Regions from separate parts of the Neobacillus phoenicis genome, predicted to be linked through region 1. Evidence: predicted binding sites of a transcription regulator. Region 1 holds the regulator's gene; each other region holds the start of a gene.
The links. The regulator LexA, encoded in region 1, represses DNA repair genes until DNA is damaged. The targets are predictions, from matches to a motif close to CGAACATATGTTCG.
Positions count from the first base shown of each region.

Region 2: AA0X95_RS11620 (DNA polymerase thumb domain-containing protein) is a predicted target of LexA. The motif match lies at 2,281-2,294, and genes of this name have one in related genera.
Region 3: uvrB (excinuclease ABC subunit UvrB) is a predicted target of LexA. The motif match lies at 3,501-3,514, and genes of this name have one in related genera.

Region 1 is NZ_CP154847.1:4,005,336-4,010,591, reverse strand. Features, by position in the region: gene glnA (type I glutamate--ammonia ligase) at 1-1,021, shown strand, start outside; gene AA0X95_RS20620 (DUF4257 domain-containing protein) at 1,095-1,379, opposite strand; gene lexA (transcriptional repressor LexA) at 1,584-2,207, opposite strand; gene AA0X95_RS20610 (LysM peptidoglycan-binding domain-containing protein) at 2,365-2,691, shown strand; gene AA0X95_RS20605 (recombinase family protein) at 2,705-3,352, shown strand; gene AA0X95_RS20600 (DUF896 domain-containing protein) at 3,429-3,659, shown strand; gene tkt (transketolase) at 3,836-5,256, shown strand, end outside.
Region 2 is NZ_CP154847.1:2,254,088-2,259,343, forward strand. Features, by position in the region: gene AA0X95_RS11605 (MBL fold metallo-hydrolase) at 166-1,125, shown strand; gene AA0X95_RS11610 (SDR family NAD(P)-dependent oxidoreductase) at 1,163-1,960, shown strand; gene AA0X95_RS11615 (YqzH family protein) at 2,009-2,200, opposite strand; gene AA0X95_RS11620 (DNA polymerase thumb domain-containing protein) at 2,359-3,618, shown strand; gene AA0X95_RS11625 (YolD-like family protein) at 3,636-3,971, shown strand; gene AA0X95_RS11630 (CDGSH iron-sulfur domain-containing protein) at 4,011-4,217, opposite strand; gene AA0X95_RS11635 (iron-sulfur cluster biosynthesis family protein) at 4,362-4,697, shown strand; gene AA0X95_RS11640 (alpha/beta hydrolase) at 4,722-5,256, opposite strand, start outside.
Region 3 is NZ_CP154847.1:1,409,135-1,414,390, forward strand. Features, by position in the region: gene AA0X95_RS07210 (hypothetical protein) at 1-374, shown strand, start outside; partial or broken gene AA0X95_RS07215 (sulfite exporter TauE/SafE family protein) at 497-1,020, shown strand; gene AA0X95_RS07220 (YhdT family protein) at 1,186-1,470, shown strand; gene panF (sodium/pantothenate symporter) at 1,467-2,918, shown strand; gene AA0X95_RS07230 (CsbA family protein) at 3,007-3,246, shown strand; gene uvrB (excinuclease ABC subunit UvrB) at 3,653-5,256, shown strand, end outside.

The sequences.
Region 1 (5,256 bases):
AGGTGACCCACGAAATAACCTAAGAAGAGTATTAAAGGAAATGGAAGAGTTAGGATTCACTAACTTTAACCTAGGACCTGAACCAGAATTCTTCTTATTTAAATTAGATCAAAAAGGTGAGCCAACATTAGAATTAAACGACCAAGGTGGCTATTTCGACTTAGCTCCAACAGATCTAGGTGAAAACTGCCGTCGTGATATCGTTCTTGAACTAGAAGAAATGGGCTTTGAAATCGAAGCATCACACCATGAAGTAGCTCCAGGACAGCACGAAATCGACTTTAAATATGCGGATGCATTAACAGCATGTGACCAAATCCAAACATTTAAGCTCGTAGTTAAAACAATTGCACGTAAGCATGGTTTACACGCGACTTTCATGCCTAAGCCATTATTCGGTGTAAATGGATCAGGAATGCACATGAACTTATCATTATTTACAAATGGTCAAAACGCATTCTACGAGCCAACTGGTGATTTAGAAATGAGCGATACAGCTCGCCAATTTATTGCAGGTATCCTAAAGCACGCACCAAGCTTTACAGCTGTAACTAATCCAACTGTAAACTCTTATAAGCGTCTTGTTCCTGGCTACGAAGCACCTTGTTATGTAGCGTGGTCTGCAAGAAACCGTTCACCATTAATTCGTATTCCAGCATCTCGTGGACTAAGTACTCGTGTTGAAGTACGTAGCGTTGACCCGGCTGCAAACCCATACCTTGCAATGGCTGTGCTTCTAAAAGCTGGTCTAGACGGAATTAAAAACAAGTTAACTCCTCCAGCTCCAGTAGACCGTAACATCTATGTTATGAGCAAGGAAGAAAGAATTGAAGAAGGTATCGTTGATCTTCCAGCAACATTAGCACAAGCGCTAGACCAATTAAAGTCTAACGAAGTAATTGTAGCTGGTCTTGGAGAACACATCTTCGAACACTTTGTAGAAGCAAAAGAAATTGAGTGGGATATGTTCCGTACAGTCGTTCACCAATGGGAACGCGATCAGTACATGAGCATGTACTAAAAACAAAAAACAAAAAACCTTAGCGCCATAATCGGGTGCTAAGGTTTTTTACTATCCTAGAGCGTAACAAGTTTTATTTCTCACCTTCTTGGCTTACCATTTTAAATCTATTTAAGACTGTATCACCGCCGATGCCAGCAATGATTGAAAAAACAATGATTTCTACCAATGAATTAGGCTCTGTGTACAAAACGAGGAGAAGAGAGGCGACCGCGCCTAGAAGCAATTCTTCTAGAAAACCCAGATAAATGAACTTTTTTGTTTTCCTTGGCATGATGATTTTACCGTGTTTCCGAACATGTCCAACAACTCCAACCAATCCACCAATTGCTACAGAGAAAATAATGTCCCATAACACTGTTTCTCACACTCCTTAAGCCGTTTATTTTTTGGACCTAAGGTAAATCTTGGTGTATTACTATTATATTAAAGTACTGTACTAATATCATGAGTAAATATACTGAATTTTCAATATATTAAACATAATAATGTATATTATTGAAATTTTTCCCAATATATAGAACAAAAAGAGCTGCACCAGTTGGGTGACAGCTCTTTTGTATTAATGGATATGTCGGTAGACACCTATTACTTTTCCTAAAATGGAGACATTCCGTAGAATAATAGGTTCCATTGTAGAGTTTTCTGGCTGCAAACGGATATAATCCTTTTCTTTAAAGAATCTTTTACATGTTGCTTCGTCTTCCTCTGTCATGGCTACGACAATATCACCATTATTAGCCGTTGGCTGTTGTTTAACAATGACATAATCTCCGTCAAGAATTCCTGCTTCTATCATACTTTCACCCATGATTTCTAGCATAAATACATGTTCGTCGGCTGGTGCCAAGCTTTCAGGGAGTGGGAAGTACTCCTCGACATTTTCGATTGCTGTGATTGGTAAGCCTGCCGTAACTTTCCCAACTACTGGAACGTTGACAACCTTATTTCTCGGAATATGTGCAGCTTCATCCGCTTCTAATATCTCAATGGCTCTTGGTTTGGTAGGATCCCGTCTAATAAGACCTTTGCTTTCAAGTCGTGCTAAGTGACCGTGAACAGTTGAGCTGGATGCAAGTCCAACAGCTTCGCCGATTTCTCTAACAGAAGGAGGATAACCTTTGCTCTTGACCTCTTCTTTAATGAAATCCAAGATATCCTGCTGCCGCTTTGATATTTTTACCATAAAATGCACCTCGCCTGGTTAATGTTGTCTTTATTATAGCATGTTCGCCTATTTTATACAAACATAAGTTCGAAAATGAAGTTGACAACAAACAAACGTTCGTACTATAATGAAAACATCAAAAGAGAACATATATTCTTATTAGAGGTGTAATACTATGAAAAAATTATGGAACCAATACTCCTATGCCATTACTCTTATTCTGTTAAGCTGTTCAATTGCTATTATTCTATCCTTCCAATACCACTCAAATGAAGAGGAGCAGTTTATAAAAGTAACAATCTCTGAAGGGGATTCCTTATGGAAAATTTCTGACCAATACTCTACACAGCATTCGTTAACAAATAAAGAATTTGTGGGATGGGTAAAAAAACATAACAAAATTGTAAATGATCAAATCTTTCCTGGTGACGAAATTATCATTCCTGTCAGTAGAGATGACTCTTCCTCCACAACGGAACTAGCTAGTGCGCCGGGAAATTAGTTAGGGAATATATATGAAAGCAATTATTTATTGTCGTGTTAGTACGAATAAAGAAACCCAGGAAACCTCATTGGAACGTCAGGAAGAAGAACTAATCAAAATGGCGAATAAGCATCAATTCGAAATTGATATAATTATTAAAGAACAAGCAAGTGGCTATGATTTTGATCGTGAGGGCATACTACAGGTATTAGATCGAATAAAAGATAAACAGGTTCATGCTTTACTAATTCAGGATGAAACACGTCTTGGACGAGGTAATGCGAAGATTGCCCTTTTACATTGCATTTTAAAGGAAAACATCAAGCTGTATTGCATATCCCATAATGGCGAATTACAACTTTCCGAATCAGACTCAATGGTTCTTCAGATTGTCAGTATGGTCGAGGAGTACCAACGAAAGCTTCATAATGTGAAAATTAAGCGAGGAATGAAACGAGCGGTTGAACGGGGATATCAACCACAACATAACCTAAGAAATCTTGGAGAATCTTCAGGCAGGGATAAAATTGAAGTTCCCATCCAAGAAATAGTTAGGATGAGGAATAATGACATGACTTTTTCTGAAATTGCTGCAACATTAAGAGGTTTAGGACATAGTATTTCTAAAGCTACCGTACATAGAAGATACCAAGAATATATAGAAGCACAAAATGAGTAGACCTTTTGCCTTGTCAGAAGGTCTTATTTTTAGTAAAATCAGATGTCAGACAACTAATAGAAAGGGAGGTTATTGAATGCTATCAAAAGAGAAAATGGCCAGAATAAATGAGCTTGCCAGAAAATCCAAATCAACTGGATTAACTGAAGCAGAAGCAAAAGAACAATCTAAACTAAGAAGTGAGTATTTAGCAACTTTCCGTTCAAGTATGCTTGATACATTAACTAATACAAAGTTCATCGACCCAGAAGGTAATGATGTAACACCTGAGAAAATTAAGGCTAGAAAGAAAAATACACTTCATTAATAAATCGGAATACATTTTGTATTCCCTTTTTACATATACAAACAATTAATGTGTCAAAATAAGAAACAAAATGCCTTTTGGCTCTTATTTAAATGCTTTTTGTTGAATTAAAAACATCGGCAATATAATATTAATGATGTATTTAGTATCCTAGTGATTAAGAAAGGATGTAATTCATGTTTAATACTATTGATGATTTATCTGTTACCTCAATTCGAACGCTTTCCATTGACGCTATCGAGAAAGCAAACTCAGGCCATCCTGGAATGCCGATGGGTGCGGCTCCAATGACTTATACATTATGGACTCGTTTCATGAATCATAACCCAAAGAATCCTAAATGGTTTAACCGTGACCGTTTTGTTTTATCTGCAGGTCATGGTTCAGCATTGTTATACAGCATGCTTCATTTATCTGGCTATAACCTATCAATGGATGACCTTAAGCAATTCCGTCAATGGGGAAGTAAAACTCCTGGACATCCAGAGTATGGTCATACAGAAGGTGTAGAAGCAACTACTGGTCCACTAGGGCAAGGGATCGCAATGGCAGTAGGTATGGCAATGGCGGAGCGCCATGTTGCAAGTGTTTATAATAAAGAGAATTATGAATTAGTCAACCACTTTACATATAGTATTTGCGGTGATGGAGATTTAATGGAAGGTGTATCAGCTGAGGCTGCGTCTCTTGCTGGTCACTTAAAATTAGGTCGTTTGGTTGTTCTATATGATTCAAACGATATTTCATTGGATGGAGACTTAGATAAGTCTTTCTCTGAAAGTGTTAAAGACCGTTTCCTTTCATACGGATGGCAATATCTTCGTGTAGAAGATGGAAATAATCTGGAGGAAATTGCAAAAGCACTTGAAGAAGCTAGAAATGATCTAGACCGTCCAACTATGATTGAAGTTAGAACCGTTATTGGTTTCGGGTCACCGAACCGCGCTGGTACTTCAGGCGTTCACGGATCTCCACTAGGTGCTGATGAGCTAAAGCTTACTAAAGAAGCTTATAAATGGACATTCGAAGAAGATTTCCATGTTCCTCAGGAAGTATATGATAACTTCCAAAAACTTATCGTTGAAACAGGCGAGAAGAAGGAAAAAGAATGGAACGATCTTTTTGCACAGTATAAACAAGAATATCCTGAACTTGCTACTCAATTAGAGCAGGCATTAAACAATGAATTACCTACTGGTTGGGATAAGGATATCCCAGTTTACAGTGAAGGAAAGAGTCTAGCAAGCCGTGCTTCATCTGGGGAAGTACTTAATGGAATTGCGAAAAACCTTCCTATATTCATCGGTGGTTCCGCAGACCTTGCAGGATCTAACAAAACGATGATTAAAGGATCAAAAGATTACATGCCAGGTTCCTATGAGGGACGTAATTTCTGGTTCGGTGTTCGTGAATTTGCAATGGGTGCTGCTATGAACGGTATGGCTCTTCATGGTGGTATAAAAGTATTTGGTGGAACATTCTTCGTGTTCTCTGATTACTTACGTCCAGCTATTCGTTTAGCTGCATTAATGGGATTACCTGTAACCTATGTATTTACCCATGACAGTATTGCGGTTGGGGAAGATGGACCAACACA
Region 2 (5,256 bases), 1.8 Mb from region 1:
CGTGGGCGTTTCGGCGAGCCTCCTCGGCGCTTGCGCCTGCGGGGTCTCTCCTGAACCGTACTCCCACAGGAGTCTTCGCGCCTTCCGCTCCAATCAACAGGGTATAAAATCAACAATGTTCTTTAACACAGCCTTATTTAACAATAATATTAAGGGGTTTTCATTATGACAGAATGGAAAAATGGAATTGCTAAAATTACCTTACCAACACCATTTCCTGTTGGAGATGTGAATGTTTTTTTGATTAAAGGAGAGAGGTTAACACTCGTTGACGTGGGAGTGAAAACAGAGGAATCTTGGAATTCATTAAAAGAACAGTTGGCAGAATTACATATACATCCGGATGATATTGAACAAGTGATCTTAACGCATCATCACCCCGACCATGCAGGAGGACTAGACTTTTTCCCTGCTTCTGTAGAGGTTTATGGTCATCTGTTGAATGAACGGTGGATCAACCCGACAGAAGCCTTTTTTCAAGAACAAGAGACTTTCTTTCGCTTATATTTTAAAGAATTTGGGCTTCCTGAGGAGTATTTTCCGTTCCTTTCTAAGCTTAGAAAAACGCTGAAGTATTCTTGTAATCGTTCCCTAACGGGACATCTTTCTGAGGGGATGAGGCCATTAGGGCTTAGTGAGTGGGAGGTCATTGAAACGCCTGGTCATGCTCAAAGTCAAATTGCTCTCTTCCGAGAAAAGGATGGAGTATTAATTGGTGGTGATTTAATTTTGGCTCATATTTCACCAAATCCATTGCTTGAGCCGCCTGCACCTGGTGAAACAGAAAGACCAAAGCCGCAGCTTCAGCATAACGATTCGATGAAAAACTTGTTGGCGTATCCTATTCAGTGTGTGTACACCGGGCACGGTGAAGAAGTGTATGAATTAGAAGCGCTTATTGAAAAACGACTCACAAGGCAGCATGAGCGGGCGATGACTGTTAAAAACTGGCTGCAAGAAGAGGAACTCTCTGTATTTGAAATTTGTCAACGCCTTTTTCCGACTGTCTATCAGCGTGAACTCATGCTAACCATATCAGAAACGGTCGCTCAACTTGACTATTTAGCCTCTATCGGCGAAATTAGTAGTAACGAAAAACAGCCCGTTCTCTACAAGGCGATCTGAAGATCGAGTAACGGGAGTAGCGAGTAGAGGTGTTCATGTGGGAAGGGAACTACTAAAAGAAAAAAATATTGTGATTACCGGTGCATCGGGAGGAATCGGTGCAGAAATCGCTAGGCTTTGTGCAGCAAGTGGTGCTAACCTTGTATTACTGGCAAGAAGTATAGATAAGCTTGAGAAGTTTAAAGTTGAACTGAAGGAAACCCATCAAGTTAACGTGAATGTTTTTCAGCTTGATGTATCTGACACGGTACAGGTAGAGAAGGTATTTAAGCAGATTTTTGAAACGATTGGTCAGGTTGATATCCTTGTCAATAATGCAGGCTTCGGCATTTTTCGTGAAGCGCATAAAGCAACAATGGATGAAATCAAGGGTATGTTCGATGTGAATGTAGTGGGGCTGATGGCGTGTACGAACATGGTGCTGCCGAAAATGCGGGAGAGACGTTCTGGTCATATCATCAATATTGCCTCGCAGGCAGGGAAGATTGCTACACCAAAATCAAGTGTATACTCAGCTACTAAACATGCCGTTCTTGGCTATACGAATGCACTAAGAATGGAACTTGCGGATTACAATGTGCTCGTAACAGCCGTTAATCCAGGACCAATCGCTACTAATTTTTTTGACATTGCAGATGAACAAGGGACATACGTAAAAAATGTGCAGCGATACATGCTTCAGCCTGAATATGTTGCAAGTAAGGTGGTTGACAGCATGCTGACGAAAACAAGAGAAATCAATTTGCCGCGCTGGATGAACATGGGAAGCGTGGTTTATGTTCTTTTTCCACGGTTGTTTGAGCGCCTTGGCAAGCGGGCGTTTAATTCAAAATAGTTTTAATTAATCGGCCTCTATTTTGAGGCTTTTTATTTTGCCTAGATTTCATCCAGCTAAGAAATCATAAACGGTGTCATTTATGATTTCATGTAAATCTGCTTTTGGTTCTTCTTCTTTTACTAGCAAAATTTTATTGAGCAGATTCTCCAAATCTTTTTCCCCAATGGGCATGGATTCAGTTGAATAATACTGTTTCAGACAGTTTAAAATCATTTTCTTAATCAGCTTTTTCTCCACAAAAATACACCTCACTCCTATTATAACGGTTTTTTAGCTAATCTCTATACGAAAACTTGTCAAAAAATTCCCATTGAATACGAACGCATATTCGCTTATGATTAGGAATATAATAATTAAGAACAGATGTTCGAATAATAAAGTGTGAGGGAAACTCCATGGTCGATTACAGTACGCTTCCGCAAAATAAAATTTTATGTGTGGACATGAAAAGCTTTTATGCAAGCTGCTCAGCTGTCATGCTTGGCCTCGACCCTTTGAATTGCTATTTAGCTGTTTGCGGTAACAAAGAACGTCAAGGGAGTATAGTACTTGCTGCTTCGCCGCGATTGAAAAAAGAATTCGGGATTAAAACGGGATCGCGAATGTTTGAGATTCCAAATGATCCAAGAATCCAAATTGTTGAGCCGAAAATGGCAACCTATTTACGTATTTCTACGGAAATTTCGCGCGTGTTTAACCGGTATGTACCAAAAGAGGCCATCCATACGTATAGTGTCGATGAAAGTTTCATTAAAGTCGATGGGGCTGATCATTTATGGGGAGATGCCCATACCATTGCTCAGAAAATAAAGGATGATATTGAGCGGGAATTTCAGCTGCCCTGTGCAGTGGGGATTGGTCCCAATATGTTAATGGCAAAGCTTTGTCTTGATCTTGATGCAAAGAAAAAAGGCGTGGCAGAGTGGACATACGAGGACGTCCAAACAAAGCTTTGGAAGGTATCACCGCTTAGAGAAATGTGGGGTATTGGCAGACGTGTGGAAAAAACATTAAATAGTATGGGGATTTTTACTGTCGGGCAGCTGGCCCGCTATGATTTGGAAACGCTGGAAAAGAAATTCGGAATTATGGGAAATCAGTTATATTATCATGCCTGGGGAGTGGATCTCTCTGATTTAGGAGCAACCATTATCCAAGGGCAAATCAGCTTCGGAAAAAGCCAAATTCTCTTAAGAGATTATAAAGAGGAAGAGGAGATTAAGGCTGTCATGTTAGAAATCTGTGAAGAGGTGGCACGAAGAGCAAGAACACATCGAAAGGCAGGGAGAACGATTAGTCTTGGAGTAGGATACAGTCAAGATGAATTTGGCGGCGGTTTTCATCGTTCAAGAACCATTCATCAGCCCACAAATGTAACGATGGAGCTTTACCGTGTCTGTCTGGAATTATTTCATGAGTACTATACGGGAAAGACAGTACGGCAAATTTCTATTTCTATCGGCAACATTGTTGATGACCGTGAGCTGCAACTCGATCTTTTTGACAGGGGTGCCTATAAGAGACGAGAGCTTGGCTATGTGGTGGATGCTGTCCGGAGACGCTTCGGTGCAGGATCTCTGTTGCGCGCAGTTTCTTATACAGCTGCAGGAACAGCCAAGCATCGTGCCACATTGGTTGGGGGACATAAAATGTAACGAAAGAAGGAGAGCGTATGATTCGCGACCGTGGGAGGATCAAGTGGACGTCGATGATGCTTCCCGAGCATGTGAAATTGCTTAGGGATTGGGTGAAGGAAGATGGATTTGAACAAAAACGGGAAATGGATGAACAGCAACTGGAGCTCATGAATGAGACTCTTTCGGAAGCAATCGAGTTCGACCAGTTCGTTACCGTTACTCACTATCGGAATCGAAACTATGAAATTGTCATTGGAAAAATCCATTACTGGGATGAACTGCTGCAAAGACTTCATATCGTTGACCGCTTTGAAGAGATACATCGCATTCCCATTATGGATATTGCCGATATCAGACTGACCGATTTGTGAAAAACAAAAAGCGGCCCCTGTTGAAGGCCGCCCATTATCCTAATCCTCTTTAGGAACACGAACTTGAGAGTCAAATTTCCCTTTATGTGAGCCGTCACAGTATGGCTTGTTGTTTGATAATCCACAGCGGCAGAGGGAAAAGGCTGGTTTTGATGGATATACATTACCTTCGCCATCAAGCAATTCTACATCACCTGTAATTCGTAATGAACCGTTATCATTTACTTTGATTTGTACTTTTGACATAGCAAACACCCCTTTTGGAATTTCGTATTAATCTTGAGAATAACTGGAATATAAGGAAAATGCAACAAAAGATGAGCAAAAATAATAAGAATCCCTTACAACCTATGCTACAATCACGATATGCTTAAAAAAGGGGAATTAATCATGCAAATCGATATAACAGCGGCAGCAATAGAGAAAATAAATGAAAGAACAGCGGACCGCAAAGGGTTTTTAAAATTAAAATACGATACAGATGGCTGCGGGTGCGCGGTAAATGGGGTAATCGCCCTGTGGTTTGTACCGGCAATAGATCAAGATGACGACTTGGCTATCGAAACAAATGATCGACCGGTATATGTAGAAAAAGCGAAAACTGTTTTTTTAGACGATGATATGAAAATTGACTTTTCTCAAACCGCTAATTGTTTTCAACTAAAAAGTCCACAGCAAATCTTAAATGGACGTATGAGTCTAATGATTAAAGAAAAAACAGACTGATCCCCAAGTGGACAGTCTGTTTTTTTAAATGGAGGGATGAACATATGTCTCCAAGAATTCATCGATAACTCGCTCATAATCGGCACGGTTTTCGTTAAAGGACTGTGCATGCCGTCCATTTTCAGCCAGGTATAACATTTTAGGGCCCTTTTTTTGCTCAAATAAGTCCTTTGACATGGTAGGGAGAATAAAATCGTCCTTTTGACTGTGAATGAACAGAACGGGGTGTTTAATATTTTCAATAACCGAAATGGGCGATACGTGTCGAATGGAATACTTGTCTCGAAAACGCAATAGAATATCACCAATCGGAAGTAACAGTCCGGGTAGTAGCTTAAAGTCTTTTTTTATGAGATAGGCAAGCTGCTCCTTAAAATCAGAAAATGGGCAATCTGCAATGTAAAAGTCAGCCCCATCCTCAAGGAGCCCCGCGTACAACAGCATGGTAGCGGCTCCCATGGATTCCCCGTGAATGCCAAGCTCAAGGTTCGGTCCTTTTTCTTTTTTTAGCCAATCTACAACCGTTTTTAGGTCAAATTTTTCATAGTGACCAAAGCTG
Region 3 (5,256 bases), 2.6 Mb from region 1:
TGAAAAAATTAACTTCAATGGTTGTAGCATTAGGTCTAGTAAGTGCATTAGTTTTAGCGGGTTGCAGTTCAACTGATAGTAAGGTTTCTGATGGGGTAAATGAAATGTTAGAGACAACTGGGCAATTATCAAAAGCAATTGATAATGGTGACCAGGCTAAGGTGAAGGAAGTTGGACCAAAATTGGAAGAGCAATGGTCATCATTTGAGGATGATGTGAAAAAAGATAATAAGGATTTGTATGAGAAGATTGAAAAATATCTTGATCCAACGATTGCTGGTTCAGAGGCAGACACATTAGATAAAGAAGCATTAAGCACATTGAACGATCAACTTACTGATGCTTTGAAAGAATTAGCTGATAAAACAAAATAAGAAGGTTGGAGGCTGACTTATAAGAGGTCAGTCTCTTTCTTATTTTGTAAGGAAGTCTCCATATTTTCTGCACGATTTTATGTTATGGTTTGTTATAAATCTATTGATTATAGGTGATTCGATTGTATAGTTTATTGAGTAAGATAAGTGGAGTATTAAGTGAACCGTTTTTTAACATGGCAAATAGCTTAGAATCGTGGCCGATCGTTTTTGCTTTAATCTTAGGGTTAGTAGGGGCCCTTGCTCCTTGTCAGCTTACGGGAAATATTAGTACTGTAACCCTTTATGGCAATCGTTCTATTCAAAGAAAAATAGCATGGAAGGATGTTATAAGTTTTACTCTAGGTAAAATAGTAGCATTTTCATTATTAGGTGCGTTGGTGTGGTTGCTGGGTAGAGAAATTGAACAAAATCTAACGTTATATTTTCCGTGGCTTCGAAAGATAATGGGACCTTTATTAATATTAGTTGGTTTATTAATGTTAGGCTTTATTAAATTTAAAGGGACATTTCATTTGTGTACCTCGGTGGTAGCGGCGTGATTATGAAAAAGGGGAGAAAGTTTGGAAGGGTCAGTCAATGGAGCGCAGGTGTTCTAATGCTGTTATTAGGTATTTTTGATACATTAACCTATTGGTCTTTATAATGTTAATTCTTTAATAATTATCTTAAAATGAAACATGATTAAGGCTAATGAGATTCGTCCCACTAGACACATTCTCATTAGTTTTTTCTTTATTTATCCACTATGTTTGGTAAAATGTTCAATATTAGTGAAACATAATATGAAAATATCAGAGGGGGAGTACTGTTGAAAAAAACAGTCAATCCAGAGGACAAGCGTTTTAAGATTGCACATAAAGAAGCATTGATAGGTGTCATCCTTGTTCTCATTAATTTTATCTGGTGGTATGGCTTTGGCTATGGCCTTGGCTCAGGTAACGTCAACAATTACTCATACATATTTGGACTTCCTGCTTGGTTCTTTTACAGCTGTATTGTTGGCTTTATTGTAATGGTCATACTGGTTATTTTGACCATCAAATTTTTATTCAAAGATGTACCCTTTGAAGAGGAAGAGAGGGAGAGCGAGTGAACTGGCCCGTTATCACACCATTGATCATCTTCTTACTCATTATTTTTGCCATCGGTCTTTGGTCAAACAAAATTGTGATTAAATCGAATTCATTCCTAGAGGAGTACTTTTTAGGGGAACGCCAAATGGGTGGCTTTATTCTTGCCATGACGATGGTTGCTACATACGGAAGCGCCAGCAGCTTTATTGGGGGCCCAGGGATTGCCTATACCCAGGGATTAGGCTGGGTCTTGCTAGCGATGGCTCAACTGGCAACCGGTTATTTTACTTTAATGGTATTAGGAAAGAAATTCGCGATAGTCGCTCGGCAGTATAAAGCTATCACATTAATAGACTTCCTGAAAGAGCGGTATAAAAGCAAAACAGTCGTGTTACTTTCTGCAGCAAGTATTATTATTTTTCTTTTTTCCTCAATGACAGCCCAGTGGATTGGCGGAGCCCGACTGGTTGAAAGCTTAACAGGCCTTTCCTATAAAACCGCACTGCTTATTTTTGCATTTTCGGTCCTTGTATTCGTGATTGTTGGCGGATTCCGAGCGGTTGCGTTAACGGATACGGTTCAAGGCGTTGTGATGTTTATAGGGACATTGATTCTGCTGATTGCAACCATTAAGGCTGGAGGCGGAATACCCAAAATTATTTCTGATTTAGCCGCAGAGAATCCCAACCTGATCAGCCCGTTTGGTGCCCAACATAATCTGACTCCGGCCTACGTTTCATCTTTTTGGATTTTGGTAGGGGTCGGTGTGGTCGGCTTACCGCAAATTACGGTGCGTGCGATGTCCTATAAAAATTCCAAGGCCATGCACAGTGCAATCATAATTGGTACTATTGTGGTCGGCTTTATCATGCTGGGCATGCATTTAATTGGTGTCTTTGCCCGGCCAGTTCTTCCGAATGTGAAAATTGGTGATACCGTTATGCCGTTGTTGTCGATGAAGGTCTTACCACCATATGTTGCAGGTATTGTCCTTGCGGCTCCTATGGCAGCGATCATGTCCACGGTAGATGCCTTATTAATTCTTGTAAGTTCTGCATTAGTAAAAGATGTTTATCTAAATTACATCAAGCCACATGCAGAAGACAACCATGTAAAAAAAGTCAGCTTCGGTGTCACGGCGGTGATTGGAATTCTTGTGATCCTGCTTGCTTTAAGTCCACCTGATTTAATTGTCTGGCTTAATTTATTCTCGTTCGGCGGTCTTGAATCAGTCTTTATTTGGCCTGTTGTTTTAGGTTTGTATTGGAGTAAGGGAAATAAGCATGGAGCGATAACATCCATGGTTGTGGGAATGGGGTCTTATATTCTATTAGATCGTTTTCATCCAAATGCCTTTGGTCTTCATACTGTAGTTATGCCAATCGTGCTCTCATTTCTTTGTTTTGTACTAGTAAGCCTGATGACAAGTCAGAAAGAAGCAGCGTCTCAAATGAAGCATGGATCATAAGGGCCGCTGAAATTAATATTTTTGTTGCAATTTTGTTGATAAATTTCTAGAATTAATTAACAGAAATTTATTGAATGAGGTGTACCCATTGGTAAATGTTATTGAATACTTGTCGGCATTTATTTTGCCAGGGTTACTAGTCCTGCTTTTTACACGGGTCACTTATAATCGACTAATCGGCCTAGTTTTAACGGTTGCACTGATTGCTGCCTCTGTATATAAAGGGTATACAAATACCTTCGTGTTAATCGTCATCGATGCTTTCTCATTGACCGCCGGTTTCTGGCTGGCTGCTAAAATGAAGCCAAGATCAGTAAAGAAGACCTAGTAATCTAACAAATCAACGTAGTCTGTCAGGAAACTGGCAGGCTTTTTTTATTCGTTAGGCTATGTTATAGCATAAATTGATTTTTGGACTCTGTTGATTGGAGTGGAAGGCGCGAAGACTCCTGCGGGAGTACGGGGCAGGGGAGACCCCGCAGGAGCGAAGCGACGAGGAGGCTCCCCGGCACGCCCGCGGACCGCTCGCGCCTGGAGCGGAAATCAACAGACTTGTTTAACAGAGCTAAAAAAATAAAAAAACGAATACTAGTTCGCATATTGTTGGTTTGTTTTTGGGGTATTGTGGTAGAATGTTAATATGAAAATTTAGAGGATACACTTTCCAGCACCATCCCGGTCATTATCAAGATTTTAAGCTGAAAAGTGATTTATTTAGTACGGGAGGAAATCGTGTGAAAGACCAATTTGAATTAGTCTCAGCGTACTCTCCACAGGGGGATCAGCCGGAAGCAATCCGCCAATTAGTCGAGGGGATTAGAAATAAAAAGCGTCATCAAACACTCCTTGGGGCAACAGGAACAGGAAAGACGTTCACCGTTTCAAACGTGATTAAAGAGGTAAACAAACCGACCCTAGTCATCGCCCACAACAAGACATTAGCAGGACAGCTTTACAGTGAGTTCAAGGAATTTTTCCCGGACAACGCGGTAGAGTATTTTGTCAGCTACTATGATTACTATCAACCAGAAGCGTATGTTCCGCAAACCGATACCTTCATTGAAAAAGATGCAAGCATAAACGATGAAATTGATAAATTGCGCCACTCTGCGACTTCTGCCCTATTTGAACGGAAAGATGTCATCATCATTGCCAGTGTCTCTTGTATCTATGGTCTCGGTTCTCCTGAAGAATACCGCGAGATGGTGCTATCTCTTAGAAGCGGAATGGAAATCGAACGCAATCACCTGCTCCATCGCTTAGTCGATATACAATATGAACGAAATGATATAGATTTTAAACGCGGTACCTTTCGGGTTAGAGGAGACGTTGTTGAGATTTTTCCCGTTTCCCGTGATGAGCATTGCGTGCGTGTAGAATTTTTCGGTGATGAAATCGACCGGATTCGTGAAGTGGATGCGCTCACAGGTGAAATTATTGGTGAACGCGAGCATATCGCCATTTTTCCAGCGTCTCACTTCGTTACACGAGAAGAGAAAATGCGCGTTGCCATTCAAAACATAGAAAAAGAACTAGAAGAACGCCTTGAAGAGCTGCGAGCGGACAATAAGTTGCTTGAAGCCCAACGAATCGAACAGCGGACCCGCTATGATTTAGAAATGATGAGAGAAATGGGTTTTTGTTCAGGCATTGAAAATTATTCAAGGCACCTGACATTAAGACCTGCAGGTTCAACACCGTATACCCTGCTCGACTATTTTCCAGAAGACTTTCTCATGATTATCGATGAGTCGCATGTTACCCTGCCGCAAATCAGGGGTATGTTTAATGGTGACAAAGCAAGGAAACAAGTCCTCGTGGACCACGGCTTCCGTCTGCCATCGGCTCTTGATAACCGGCCGTTAACGTTTGATGAATTTGATAAGCATGTTCACAACGCCATCTTTGTTTCGGCGACTCCTGGACCATATGAGCTGGAGCATACACCGGATATGATTCAGCAAATTATTCGCCCGACAGGACTCTTAGATCCGACGATTGAGGTTCGACCAATCGAGGGTCAAATTGATGACCTAATCGGGGAAATCCAAGAACGTGTGAAGAAAAATGAACGTGTCCTTGTCACCACTTTGACGAAGAAAATGTCAGAGGACCTAACCGATTACCTAAAAGAAATTGGGATTAAAGTTCAATATTTACATTCAGAAGTAAAAACGCTAGAACGAATTGAAATCATCCGCGAACTGCGAATGGGGAAATATGATGTTCTTATCGGAATCAACCTGCTCCGTGAAGGTCTGGACATTCCTGAGGTGTCACTCATAACCATTCTTGATGCGGACAAAGAAGGTTTCCTCCGCTCTGAGCGATCACTCAT